Lichenibacterium dinghuense: one gene and its partner. The protein of the gene in region 2 interacts with the protein of the main gene of each other region in a pairwise test. Links are inferred from orthologs where the notes say so. Each region holds a gene or a part of one and is shown on either strand. Other genes may lie near its edges.

Region 1 (5,520 bases), 400 kb from region 2 along the record:
GCGTCGAGCGGGGGGCTCTGCGCAACGTGCAGCTCCGCCAGGGCGACCTTTACGCGCTGCCGGTCGAGCGCGACGGCTACGACCTCGTCGTGATCCACCAGGTGCTGCACTATCTCGACGAGCCCGCCCGCGCCCTGCGCGAGGCCGCGCGCGTGCTGCGCCCCGGCGGGCGGCTGCTCGTGGTCGATTTCGCACCCCACGCCGACGAGACGCTCCGCGCCGCCCACGCGCACCGGCGTTTGGGCTTCGCCCGCGCGGAGGTCGACGGCTTCATGCGGGACGCCGGGCTCGATCCGCTGCCCGGCCGCGACCTCGCCCCCCTGCCCGGCGAGGCCGACAAGCTCACCGTGTCGCTGTGGATGGCGCGCGACCGCCGCAGCCTCGCGGCCGAGGCGCCGCCGCTCCGGCAGGCCGTGGCCTGATCCTCACCCCTTCTTCCGCTCAGGACGCCCCGATGACCGCTCCCGATACCCTGCGCCCGAGCCGCCTGCCGGGCGCCCCGATCCGCGTCTCCTTCGAGTTCTTCCCGCCGAAGTCGGCCGAGGCCGAGGCCAGCCTGTGGCGCTCGATCGAGCGCTTGGCGCCGCTCGACCCGGACTTCGTGTCCGTGACCTATGGGGCCGGCGGCTCGACGCGCGAGCGCACCCACAACACGGTGGCGCGCCTCGTGCGCGAGACGCGTCTGAAGCCCGCCGCCCACCTCACCTGCGTGGGTGCGACGCGGGGCGAAATCGACGATGTGGTGCGCGGCTATTGGGACGCCGGGGTGCGCCACGTCGTGGCGCTGCGCGGAGATCCCGCCGGCGGGCCTGGCACGGCCTACGAGGCCCATGCCGGCGGCTACGACAGCTCGGCCGACCTCGTGCGCGGCATCAAGGCGCTCGGCGACTTCGAGGTGACGGTGTCGGCCTATCCCGAGAAGCACCCCGAGAGCGCCACCTTCGACGCCGACCTCGACGGCCTCCAGGCCAAGGTCGACGCCGGCGCGACGCGCGCCATCACCCAGTTCTTCTTCGACAACAGCCTCTACGAGCGCTACGTCGAGCGCGTTCGGGCGCGCGGCATCGCGATCCCGATCATTCCCGGCATCGCGGTGATCCAGAACTTCAAGCAGACGGCCAACTTCGCCCGCAAGACCGGCGCTTCCGTGCCGGACTGGCTCGCCGACCGCTTCGCCGGCCTGGAGAACGACCCCGCCACCCACCAGCTCGTGGCGGCCGGCGTCGCGGCCGAACAGGTGCTGGACCTCGTCGACGCGGGCGTGCGCGACTTCCACTTCTACACCATGAACAGGGCGGAACTCGTCTACGCGATCTGCCGCCTGCTCGGCCTCAAGCCGGAAGCGGAGCGCGCCGCGGCCTGACGGCGGTCTCCGGCGGAGGCTCAGGCGCCGGTGGCGACGCCCATGCCGGGCGCTGCCGAGACGGGGCGGGGCGCCGATCCCGGCCTGATCGTCTGGCGCATCATCCGCTTGGCCTTGCCGACCGCGCGCGTCACCAGCGCCACGGGCGCCGGCAGCGGGCGGTGGAAGAAGGCGAGCTTGCGGACGTGGGTTTCCACGGTCCAGTGCACCACCGCGCCCGCCGGGAATAGCACGACGTCGCCGGGGCCGAGGCGGCGGGCCGGCGCGCAGCCGTCGTCGAGCACGACCGAGCCTTCGAGGATGTGGATCGTCTCGTCCGAGTCGTAGCGCCACTCGAACTCGCCCGGCGTGCAGTCCCACACCAGCGTGCAGGCCGCGCGGTCGCGGCTCGACGACAGCAGCGCGTTGCGGGCCACGGGATTGCCCCCCCGGATCCAGGCAGGGTTGATCGGCGACGGCCTGAGGTCGACAGCGGTGGTTCCGCAGACCATGGGCTGGGTGGGCAAGACGTCTCTCCTCGAATCTGTCGCGATGACGTCTGCACTGTATCGGCTCGATCGCTAACGGCCGGCCAATCGTGGCAACTCGGCATGGTATCGCGAGGCATCCGAAGCGCGAATATCGCCGTTAAGATTAAACGAGCAATAGGATCGAGTTACGAACTCCTCAGACTGTAGAGCATTGTATCGACATCGGCCCACCAAACCTGCGATCCGGCCCCCCGTCCGTCGTCGAACTGGAGCGTTTCGATGGTGCAGCATTCCCCCGCGGACCCGCTCGACGCCGTCTCCGACGACCGGCTGTCCTTCACGGACGTGACGTTGCTGGCGTTCCTGGCCGTGTCGGCCGTCGTCCTGGCGGCCCTCCTCCTGCTCGGGGCAGTGTCGGCCGAGCATCGGATCGCGGCCGTGCTCGGCCAGTGGTGAAAGCAACTGGCGGTCTGAGCCAGAAGTGGGCGACGCCCGCAGGATGGCATCGGCGCTTCCAGCCCACACGAGCGGCTTCGGGTCCACGTTGGTGCGAGCCACGGAGGCGCCGGTGGCGGCCTCAAGCGCGTCGGTATCGGCGAAGGCATCGCGCTGGAACCGGCGGCGGATCAGCGGTGGGAACCAGCCCTCGACCATGTTGAGCCGTGACGCCGAGGTCGGCACCGGCGACGTCGCCTTCGGGCCGGGCGCCGTCGCCACCGCCATCTCAGGCCGACGGCCCGGCCCCGGACATCATATGTCGGTGGACTTCCGGATCAGACCGTCGATGCCGCCCGGAAGCCAGGCCGCCAGCATGGCTCACGAGAGAGTCCTCACACGTCGAGGTTGGCCACCGACAGCGCGTTCTCCTGGATGAACTCGCGGCGGGGCTCCACCACGTCGCCCATCAGCTTGACGAACATGTCGTCGGCCTCGTCGACCTCCTTGATCTTGACCTGGAGCAGCGAGCGCGCGTTGCGGTCGAGCGTGGTTTCCCAGAGCTGGTCCGGGTTCATCTCGCCGAGGCCCTTGTAGCGCTGGATCTGGGTGATGCCGCGCGAGCCCGCCGCCATCACGGCCTCGACCAGAGCGGTCGGCCCCGCCACCGGGGTCGCGTCCGAGCCGCGGGCGAAGACCGCGGGCCGGTCGTAGATCTCGATCAGCGAGGGGCCGAGCTCGTCGAGGCGGCGCGCCTCGGCGGAGGCGAGCAGGCCGCCGTCGAGCACGGCCGCCTCCTTCACGCCGCGCACCGTGCGGGTGAACACGAAGCCGTCGTGGCCGATGCCGCCCTCCCAGCCGCGCTCGGTCTCCTCGGCCAGCGCGTTGAGGCGGCGCGCCACGTCCCCGGCCAACCGCTGGGCTTCCTCGTCGCCGAGCGTCGACAGCGGCTTCAGCGCGCCCGCCACGGCCGCCTGCTCCACCACGCCGCGGTCGTAGCGGGAATGGAGCTGGGCCAGCACGGCGCGCACGAGCCGCGCCTGCTCGATGGCGGTGCGAAGATCGCCGCGCGCCCGCTCCTCGCCCGAGCCGAGCCGCAGCACCGCGTTCTCGATGCCGTTGTCGGTGAGGTAGTCCTCCTTGGCGCGCTCGTCCTTGAGGTACTGCTCGGACTTGCCGCGCTTGACCTTGTAGAGCGGCGGCTGGGCGATGAAGATGTGCCCGCGCTCGATCAGCGACGGCATCTGCCGGAAGAAGAAGGTCAGCAGCAGCGTGCGGATGTGGGAGCCGTCGACGTCGGCGTCCGTCATGATGATGATCTTGTGGTAGCGCAGCTTGTCGGCGTTGAAGTCCTCGCGGCCGATGCCGGTGCCGAGCGCGGTGATGAGCGTGCCGATCTCCTGGCTCGACAGCATCTTGTCGAAGCGGGCGCGCTCGACGTTGAGGATCTTGCCGCGCAGCGGCAGCACGGCCTGGAACTCGCGGTTGCGCCCCTGCTTGGCCGAGCCGCCGGCCGAGTCGCCCTCGACGAGGAAGATCTCGGCCAGGGCCGGGTCGCGCTCCTGGCAGTCGGCGAGCTTGCCGGGCAGGTTGGCGACGTCGAGCACGCCCTTGCGGCGCGTCAGCTCGCGCGCCTTGCGGGCCGCCTCGCGCGCCGCGGCGGCCTCGGCCACCTTGCCGGCGATGATCTTGGCGTCGGCCGGGTGCTCCTCGAACCATTGCCCGAGCGTCTCGTTGACGATGCTCTCGACCACCGGGCGCACCTCCGAGGACACGAGCTTGTCCTTGGTCTGCGAGGAGAACTTCGGGTCGGGCACCTTCACGGACAGCACGCAGGTCAGGCCCTCGCGGCAGTCGTCGCCGGTGACGTCGACCTTCTCCTTCTTCGAGATGCCGGAGCGCTCGGCGTAGCCCGTCACCTGGCGCGTGAGCGCGCCGCGGAAGCCCGCCATATGGGTGCCGCCGTCGCGCTGCGGGATGTTGTTGGTGAAGGGCAGCACGGTCTCGTGGTAGCTGTCGTTCCACCACATCGCGACCTCGACGGTCATGCCGTCCTTCTCGCCGCGCATCAGGATGGGCTTGTCGACCAGCGCCGCCTTGGTGCGGTCGAGGTAGCGCACGAAGGCCTCGAGGCCGCCCTCGTAGAACAGCTCCTCGCGCTTCACCTCGGCGCGGCGCGCGTCGGTCAGCACGATGCGGACGCCGGAGTTGAGGAAGGCCAGCTCGCGCAGGCGGTGCTCCACGGTGGCGTAGTCGAACTCGGTCTTCGAGAACGTCTCCGGCGAGGGCCAGAACGTCACGGCGGTGCCGCGCCGCTCGCGGCCGCGCTCGTCCTGGCCGGCCGGGCCGACCACGCGCAGCGGCGCCACGGCGTCGCCGTGGGCGAACTCGATCTCGTGCTCGTGGCCGGAGCGCCAGATGCGCAGCGCGAGCCTGGTCGACAGCGCGTTGACGACCGACACGCCGACGCCGTGCAGGCCGCCCGACACCTTATAGGAGTTCTGGTCGAACTTACCGCCGGCGTGGAGCTGGGTCATGATGACCTCGGCGGCCGACACGCCCTCCTCCTTGTGGATGTCCGTCGGGATGCCGCGCCCGTTGTCGGAGACGGACACGGAGCCGTCGGCGTTGAGCGTCACAGTGACGAGGTCGGCGTGGCCGGCGAGGGCCTCGTCGATGGCGTTGTCCACCACCTCGTAGATCATGTGGTGGAGGCCGGAGCCGTCGTCGGTGTCGCCGATGTACATGCCGGGGCGCTTGCGCACCGCGTCGAGGCCGCGCAGCACCTTGATCGAATCGGCCCCGTAGGCGTTGGGTTCGGGTGCGGCTGACGGGACGGGCGACTGGGACATCGAGTGCAGCTTTCTCCGATCCGGAAGGCCGGGCCGATAGGGCGGCCGGGATCGCTTTTGGGGCGGCGCGGAGCGGCGCCCGGGACACACTTTATATAATGGCGCCTGTGCCTTGATGAAAGGCAAAGAGGCTCCGGCCCTCAGCGGGGCGCCGCGCCGTCGAGCAGCGGCAGCACGGATTCGCCCCCCGCCATCTGCGGGTTCGACGGGTCGAAGCCGTCCTTGGCTTCCCGGGCCGCCACGATCGTGCGGGCGTCCCGGAAGGCCTCGGGGAGCGTCGCGTCGCGGCGGAGCGCCTGGTTGAACAGGGCGTCGCCGAAGTAGGTCCAGTGCGCCTCCGGCTGGCAGCCGAACGACGGGTGCGTGCTGTCCGCCGCGGTCATCACCAGCGTGTCGGGCG
Region 2 (8,082 bases):
CCCGGCCGCGGCCACGACGGGCCCGGCCTCGTCGCGGATCAGGGCGACGCGGGCGTCGTGGCTCAGCATCGGCTGCTTGGTGGCGTGGCGGCCGACCGCCACCACCAGCACGTCGCAGATCCGGGCCGCGGCCCGGATCACGTCGAGGTGGCCGTTGGTCAACGGGTCGAACGACCCCGTGTAGAGGGCCGTCCGCATCGTCACGCCTCGCCGTCCGCGTCCGGCAGGCCGGCCTCGCCGTTCTCCGCCCCCACCTCGGCGATGCGGTCCACGGACACCACCCTCTCGCCCGCCGCCGTGTTGAACACGATCACGCCCTGCGTGTTGCGGCCCGCGACGCGGATGCCCTCGACCGGGCAGCGGATGAGCTGGCCGCCGTCCGTGACCAGCATGATCCCGTCGCTGTGCTCGACCGGGAAGGAGGCCACGAGCTTGCCGTTGCGGGCGTTCACCGCCATGGCGCCGATGCCCTTGCCGCCGCGCCCGGTGAGCCGGTACTCGTAGGACGAGGTCCGCTTGCCGAAGCCCCGCTCGGAGATGGTGAGGATCACCTGCTCGCGTGCCGACAGCTCGGCGTAGCGCTCCTGCGACAGCGTGGCGGGCGCGTCCGGCACGGCGCCCTCCGCGCCCACGACCTCCTTCTCGATGTCGTCCTCGCCCGTCTCGCCCTCGACGGCGCGGCGCATCTTGAGGAAAGCGATGCGCTCGCCGGAATCGGCGTCGGTGTGGCGCAGCACGGCGAGCGAGATCACGCCGTCGTCCTTGGCGAGCGTGATGCCGCGCACACCCATCGAGTCGCGGCCCTTGAACACGCGCACGTCGTTGACCGCGAAGCGGATGCACTGCCCGCCCGCCGTGGTGAGCAGAATGTCGTCGTCCTCCGAGCAGATCTGCACGTCGACGATGGACTCGCCCTCGTCGAGCTTCATGGCGATCTTGCCCGAGCGGTTCACCTGGGCGAAGTCCGACAGCTTGTTGCGCCGGACCGTGCCGCGCGTGGTCGCGAAGACCACGTCGAGCTTGGCCCAGTCGCCCTCGTCCTCGGGCAGCGGCATGATGGTGGTGATGCGCTCCCCCTGCTCCAGCGGCAGCAGGTTGACGAAGGCCTTGCCGCGCGCCTGCGGGGCGGCGAGCGGCAGGCGCCACACCTTCATCTTGTAGGCCTGGCCGAGCGACGAGAAGAACAGCACGGGCTGGTGCGTGTTGGCCACGAAGATGCGGGCGACGAAGTCCTCGTCGCGCGTCTGCATGGCCGAGCGGCCCTTGCCGCCGCGGCGCTGCGCCCGGTAGGTCGAGAGCGGCACCCGCTTCACGTAGCCGGCGTGGCTGACCGTGATCGCCATGTCCTCGCGGGCGATGAGGTCCTCGTCCTCCATGTCGGCGGCGCTGTCGAGGATCTCGGTCATGCGCGGCGTCGCGTGGGCGAGCTTGATGGCCTCGAGCTCGCCGCGGACGATGTCGAAGATGCGCGTGCGCGAGCCCAGGATGTCGAGCAGGTCGGCGATCTCGGCGGCGAGCTTGTTCAGGGCTTCCGCGATCTCGTCGCGGCCGAGGGCGGTGAGGCGGGCGAGCCTGAGCTCCAGGATGGCGCGGGCCTGCGCCTCGGAGAGGCGGTAGGTGCCGTCCTCCTTCAGCGTGTGGTGCGGGTCGGCGATGAGGGCGATCAGCGGCGCCATGTCGAGCGCCGGCCAGTCGCGGCCCATCAGGGCCTCGCGTGCCGTGCCGGTGTCGGGCGAGGTGCGGATCAGGCGGATCACCTCGTCGATGTTGGCGACCGCGATGGCGAGGCCGACCTGCACGTGCGCCGCCGCGCGGGCCTTGGCGAGCCTGAACTTCGTGCGCCGCGTCACCACCTCCTCGCGGAAGTCCACGAAGGCGACGAGGAAGTCCTTGAGGTTCAGCATCTCCGGCCGGCCGCCGTTCAGCGCGATCATGTTGGCGCCGAAGGAGGACTGGAGCTGGCTGAAGCGGTAGAGCTGGTTCAGCACCACGTCCGGCACGGCGTCGCGCTTCAGCTCGATCACGATCCGCATGCCGTCGCGGTCGGACTCGTCGCGCATCTCGGAGATGCCCTCGATGCGCTTGTCGCGCACCGCCTCGGCGATCTTCTCCTGCAGGGTCGTCTTGTTGACCTGGTAGGGGATCTCCTGGACGATCAGCGCCGTGCGGTCGCGGCGGATCTCCTCGGTCGTGATGCGGGCCCGCATGACGATGGAGCCGCGGCCCGTGGTGTAGGCCTGGCGGACGCCGGCGCGGCCGAGGATCGTGCCGCCGGTGGGGAAGTCCGGCCCCGGCACGATCCCCATCAGCTCCTCAAGCTCGATCTCGGGCCGGTCCATCAGGGCCAGGGTCGCGTCGATCACCTCGCCGAGGTTGTGGGGCGGGATGTTGGTCGCCATGCCGACCGCGATGCCGCCCGCGCCGTTGACGAGCAGGTTCGGGTAGCGGGCCGGCAACACGACCGGCTCCTTCTCCTTGCCGTCGTAGTTGTCCTGGAAGTCGACGGTGTTCTCGTCGATGTCCTGGATCAGGGCCAGCGAGGGCGGCGCGAGGCGCGACTCGGTGTAGCGCATGGCCGCCGGCGGGTCGCCGTCGACCGAGCCGAAGTTGCCCTGGCCGTCGATCAACGGCAGGCGCATCGAGAAGGACTGCGCCATGCGGACCAGCGCGTCGTAGATCGCGGTGTCGCCGTGCGGATGGTACTTGCCCATCACGTCGCCGACGATGCGGGCCGACTTGACGTAGGCGCGGTCCGGCAGGTGGTTGTTCTCCTGCATGGAGAACAGGATGCGCCGGTGCACCGGCTTGAAGCCGTCGCGCACGTCGGGCAGCGCGCGCGACACGATCACGCTCATGGCGTAATCGAGGTAGGAGCGCTTCATCTCGTCCGCGATGGAGACGGGCCGGATGCCGTTCGGATCTTCGATTCTGTCGTCGGTGTCGGCCAAGTGGCATCCCTTCGCGGACGGCCCGGCGCTGGCGCGCCGGCGGTTCTGATCTCGGTTCTATATGGGTGTCGAGAGGACGATCCGCGAGGTTTTACAGGCGGAAGGACGCTGTCCGCCTCAGGCCGCGGCGGTGTCCTCGGCGCGCTTCTCGAGCCCCGCGAGCGCGATGCAGATGGCGATGCCCTCGGCCGCGGCCTCGACGTCGCCGAGCTTGGGGAAGGTGGGGGCGAGGCGCAGGTTGGCGTCCTCCGGGTCGCGCCCGCCGGGCCAGGTCGCGCCCGCGGGGGTCAGCGCCAGGCCGGCCGCCTTGGCGAGCGCCACGACGCGGGAGGCTGTGCCCGGCACGGCGTCGACGCTGATGAAGTAGCCGCCCTCGGGCCGCGACCAGCGCGCGAGACCGGTGCCGCCGAGCCGCCGCTCCAGCGCGCGGAGCACGGCGTCGAACTTCGGGCCGATCAGATCGCGGTGCCGGACCATGTGGGCGTGCAGCCCTTCGGCGTCGCGCAGGAAGCGCAGGTGGCGGAGCTGGTTCAGCTTGTCGGAGCCGATGGTGCGGCGCCCGGCCCGCGCCAGGAACCAGGACACGTTGGCGGGCGATGAGGCGAAGAGCGCGACGCCGGCGCCGGCCAGCGTGACCTTGGAGGTCGAGGCGAAGCAGAAGGCGCGGTCCGGGTGGCCGGCCTCGCGGGCGAGGTCGAGGATCGAGGCCAGCGGCGTGCGGCGCTCGGTCAGGTGGTGGACCGCGTAGGCGTCGTCCCAGAACAGGCGGAAGTCCGGCGCGCCCGTCTTCATCGCGGCGAGGCGGCGCACGGTCTCGTCGGCGTAGGTTTCGCCGGTCGGGTTCGAGTAGCGCGGCACGCACCACATGCCCTTCACGGACGGGTCGGCGGCGAGCGCCTCGACCGCGTCCATGTCGGGGCCCTGCCCCGTGAGCGGCACCGGCAGCAGGCGGAAGCCGAACTCCTCGGTCAGGCCGAAGTGGCGGTCGTAGCCCGGCACGGGGCAGATGAAGGCCGGCGAGGCCTCCCTGGACCAGGGCCGCTCACCGCCCGGCACGCCCTTGAGCAGCGCCCACACGATGCAGTCGTGCATCAGGGCGAGGGACGAGTTGTTGCCGAGCACGATGGCGTCCGCCGTCAGGCCGAGCGCCTCGCCGAACAGGGCGCGGACCTCTGGCAGGCCGCGCAGGTCCCCGCCGTAGTTGCGCGCGTCCTCGCCGGCCGCCGTGGTGGTGTCGCGGTTGCCCTGCGGCAGCAGCATGGCGTCCGACAGCGACAGCTGTTCGGGCGAGGGTTTGCCCCGCGTCATGTCGAGCTTGAGGCCGCGGGCCTTGAAGCTCTCGTAGTCGGCGCGGGTGCGGGCGAGGTCGGCGGAAAGGTCGGTCATCAGGACAGTCTAGCTCAGGACGGCGTGCGCGATCCTTCTCCCGTTCCACGGGAGAAGGAAACCCGTCATCAGAACGGGATGTCGTCGTCGATCGCGTCCGACATGGAGCCGCCGCGGCCGCCGCCGCCGGAGTTGCCGCCGCGGTCCATCGGCGAGGAGCGGCCGAAGGACGGGCGGTCGCCGCCCCGGTCGCCGCCGCGGTCGAAGGAGCCGCGGTCGTCGTCGCCCGCGAAGCCGCCGCCGCCGCTGTTGCGGCCTTCCAGCATGGTCAGCTCGCCGCGGAAGCGCTGCAGCACCACCTCGGTGCTGTAGCGCTCGTTGCCGTCCTTGTCGTTGTACTTGCGGGTCTGGAGCTGGCCCTCGACGTAGACCTTCGAGCCCTTCTTCAGGTACTGCTCGGCCACCTTGGCGAGGTTCTCGTTGAAGATCACGACGGAGTGCCACTCCGTCTTCTCCTTGCGCTCGCCGGACGCCTTGTCGCGCCAGGATTCCGTGGTGGCGAGGCGCAGGTTCACCACCGCGTCGCCCGACTGCATGCGGCGCACCTCGGGATCCTTGCCCAGGTTTCCGACCAGAATGACCTTGTTGACGCTGCCCGACATGGTGCCCTCCTCGGGACCTCGATGAGTGTGGGCCCTCGGCGCGCGACGCGGCGCCGGACCCGACCTTGACCCGTTCCTACAAGGCGGCGGTTACCAAACTCCGCCGACCCGTTCCCTCTATGTTCCCTAGCACATCCGTGGTAAGCGCGAAACGGCGGCGGTGCCGATACGGCATGGCACCCCTATATGGAGGCGAAACCGGTTCCGCGGCCGGCCGTCCTCATCCTGGAACCCGTCCCTCCATGGCGCAACAGCCCCGCTCCCGCACCCGCAAGGCCGAAGCGGCCGCAGAGGCGCCCGAAGCCGCCGAAACCCCTGCCCCGCGCATCGTCCGCAAGGTCAGGGCCATCAAGGGCGCGGCCGCGGAGGCGGCCCCCGGGCCGGCCGCGCCCGCGGAGATGAGCGACGCCGCGCTGGAGAAGCTGTTCGACGCCGAGCCGCCCCGCCTGCCCGACCGCGACAGCATCGTGGTGCGGGGCGCGCGCGAGCACAACCTCAAGAACGTCGACCTCACCATCCCGCGCGACAAGCTGGTGGTCTTCACCGGCCTGTCGGGCTCGGGCAAATCATCTTTGGCCTTCGACACCATCTACGCGGAAGGACAGCGCCGCTACGTGGAATCGCTGTCCGCCTACGCGCGCCAGTTCCTGGAGATGATGGGCAAGCCCGACGTCGACCAGATCGACGGCCTGTCGCCCGCCATCTCGATCGAGCAGAAGACGACCTCGAAGAACCCGCGCTCCACGGTCGGCACCGTCACCGAGATCTACGACTACATGCGCCTCCTGTGGGCGCGCATCGGCATCCCCTATTCGCCCGCGACGGGCCTGCCGATCGAGAGCCAGACTGTCAGCCAGATGGTGGACCGCGTGCTGGCCCTGCCGCCGAACACGCGCCTCTACCTGATCGCGCCCGTGGTGCGCGGCCGCAAGGGCGAGTACCGCAAGGAGATCGCCGAATTCCAGCGCAAGGGATTCCAGCGCCTGAAGGTCGACGGCGAGTTCTACCCGCTCGACGAGGCGCCGACGCTCGACAAGAAGTTCAAGCACGACATCGGCGTCGTGGTGGACCGCATCGCGGTGCGCCCCGACATGGCGACGCGCCTCGCCGAGTCCTTCGAGACCGCGCTGGAGCTGGCCGACGGCATCTCGGTCGTCGAGTTCGCCGACGAGCCGCCGGAGGGCTCGCCGAAGGAGGTGGTCTTCTCGTCGAAGTTCGCCTGCCCGGTGTCGGGCTTCACCATCCCCGAGATCGAGCCGCGGCTGTTCTCCTTCAACAACCCGTTCGGCGCCTGCCCGGTCTGCGCCGGGCTCGGCTCGCAGATGCAGGTCGCCGCCGAGCGGGTCGTGCCGGACCCGACGCTGAGCCTGAAGCGCGGCGCCATTTCGCCCTGGTCGAAGTCGTCCTCGCCCTATTACGCGCAGACGCTCGACGCGCTGGCACGCCACTACAAGGTCAAGCTCGACACCAAGTGGAACGCCCTGCCCCAGAGCTTCCGCGACGCCGTGCTGTTCGGCTCGGGCGAGGAGGTGATCCGCTTCCAGTACGACGACGGCTCGCGCGCCTACGGGGTGTCGAAGCCCTTCGAGGGCGTGGTGCGCAGCCTCGACCGGCGCTTCAAGGAGACCGACTCGGAGTTCATCCGCGAGGAGATCGGCCGCTACATGGGCGCGGTGCCCTGCCCCACCTGCGCGGGCGCGCGCCTCAAGCCCGAGGCGCTGGCGGTGCGGATCGCGGACAGGACGATCTCGTCGGCCGCTGAGCTTTCGATCCGCAAGGCGATCGCCTGGTTCGACGCCCTGCCGGCGCAGCTCGACGACAAGCGCAACGAGATCGCGGTGCGGATCCTCAAAGAGATCCGCGACCGGCTGCGCTTCCTGATCGACGTCGGGCTCGACTACCTCACGCTCGGCCGCGGCGCCGGCACGCTGTCGGGCGGCGAAAGCCAGCGCATCCGCCTAGCCAGCCAGATCGGCTCGGGCCTCACCGGCGTGCTCTACGTGCTCGACGAGCCCTCGATCGGCCTCCACCAGCGCGACAACGAGCGGCTGCTCGGCACGCTGCAGCGCCTGAAAAGCCTCGGCAACAGCGTGATCGTGGTCGAGCACGACGAGGACGCGATCCTCAGCGCCGACTACGTGGTCGACGTGGGCCCCGGTGCGGGCGTGCACGGCGGCCACATCGTGGCAGCCGGCACGCCGCGCGAGATCATGTCCAACCCCGCCTCGCTGACCGGCGACTACCTCGCCGGCCGCAAGACCGTCGGCGTGCCGCGCCGGCGCCGCGCCGCCAAGGAGGGCCAGTCCCTCAAGGTCGTCAACGCGCGGGGCAACAACCTCAAGAACGTCACCATGGAGGTGCCGCTCGGCACCTTCTCGTGCATCACGGGCGTGTCGGGCGGCGGCAAGTCGACCCTGGTGATCGACACCCTCTTCGCGGCGGCGGCGCGCAGACTCGGCGGCGGCGCCGAGCACCCCGCGCCGCACGACGCCGTGGAGGGCCTGGAATTCCTCGACAAGGTCATCGACATCGACCAGTCGCCGATCGGCCGCACGCCGCGCTCGAACCCCGCCACCTACACGGGCGCCTTCACGCCCATCCGCGACTGGTTCGCCGGCCTGCCGGAATCGAAGGCGCGCGGCTACGGGCCGGGGCGCTTCTCGTTCAACGTCAAGGGCGGGCGCTGCGAGGCCTGCCAGGGCGACGGCGTCATCAAGATCGAGATGCACTTCCTGCCCGACGTCTACGTCACCTGCGACGTGTGCAAGGGCAAGCGCTACGGTCGCGAGACGCTCGACGTGAAGTACCGCGACCACTCCATCGCCGACGTGCTCGACATGACGGTCGAGGAGGCGGCCGACCTGTTCAAGGCCGTGCCCTCGATCCGCGACAAGATGAAGACGCTGGCGCGCGTCGGCCTCGGCTACGTCAAGGTCGGGCAGCAGGCCAACACCCTGTCGGGCGGCGAGGCGCAGCGCGTGAAGCTGTCCAAGGAGCTGTCGCGCCGCTCCACGGGCCGCACGCTCTACATCCTCGACGAGCCCACCACGGGCCTGCACTTCGAGGACGTGCGCAAGCTCCTCGAGGTGCTGCAGGAGCTGGTCGACCAGGGCAACACGGTGGTAGTGATCGAGCACAACCTCGAG

The links.
Region 1: the proteins of gyrA (region 2) and gyrB interact in binary tests that used the Escherichia coli proteins (3 or more experiments, as listed by UniProt). The link is inferred for Lichenibacterium dinghuense from one-to-one orthologs.

Annotation. Positions count from the first base shown.
Region 1 is NZ_JAJLMN010000001.1:271,275-276,794, forward strand. The notes cover bases 2,393-5,520. They hold gyrB (DNA topoisomerase (ATP-hydrolyzing) subunit B), read right to left. Parts: upstream 5,121-5,520; coding sequence 2,664-5,120; downstream 2,393-2,663. Other genes in these bases: L7N97_RS01305 (C13 family peptidase), read right to left, coding at 5,261-5,520. In the rest of the region: L7N97_RS01280 (metalloregulator ArsR/SmtB family transcription factor), read left to right, coding at 1-422; metF (methylenetetrahydrofolate reductase [NAD(P)H]), read left to right, coding at 455-1,363; L7N97_RS01290 (cupin domain-containing protein), read right to left, coding at 1,384-1,869; L7N97_RS01295 (hypothetical protein), read left to right, coding at 2,113-2,289. UniProt on the Escherichia coli protein: DNA gyrase negatively supercoils closed circular double-stranded DNA in an ATP-dependent manner to maintain chromosomes in an underwound state.
Region 2 is NZ_JAJLMN010000001.1:675,841-683,922, forward strand. Bases 1-3,298 are described here. They hold gyrA (DNA gyrase subunit A), read right to left. Parts: upstream 2,949-3,298; coding sequence 201-2,948; downstream 1-200. Other genes in these bases: coaD (pantetheine-phosphate adenylyltransferase), read right to left, coding at 1-198; L7N97_RS03220 (aspartate aminotransferase type Ic), read right to left, coding at 3,066-3,298. Also shown: more of L7N97_RS03220, read right to left, coding at 3,299-4,334; ssb (single-stranded DNA-binding protein), read right to left, coding at 4,403-4,936; excinuclease ABC subunit UvrA, read left to right, coding at 5,179-8,082. UniProt on the Escherichia coli protein: A type II topoisomerase that negatively supercoils closed circular double-stranded (ds) DNA in an ATP-dependent manner to maintain chromosomes in an underwound state.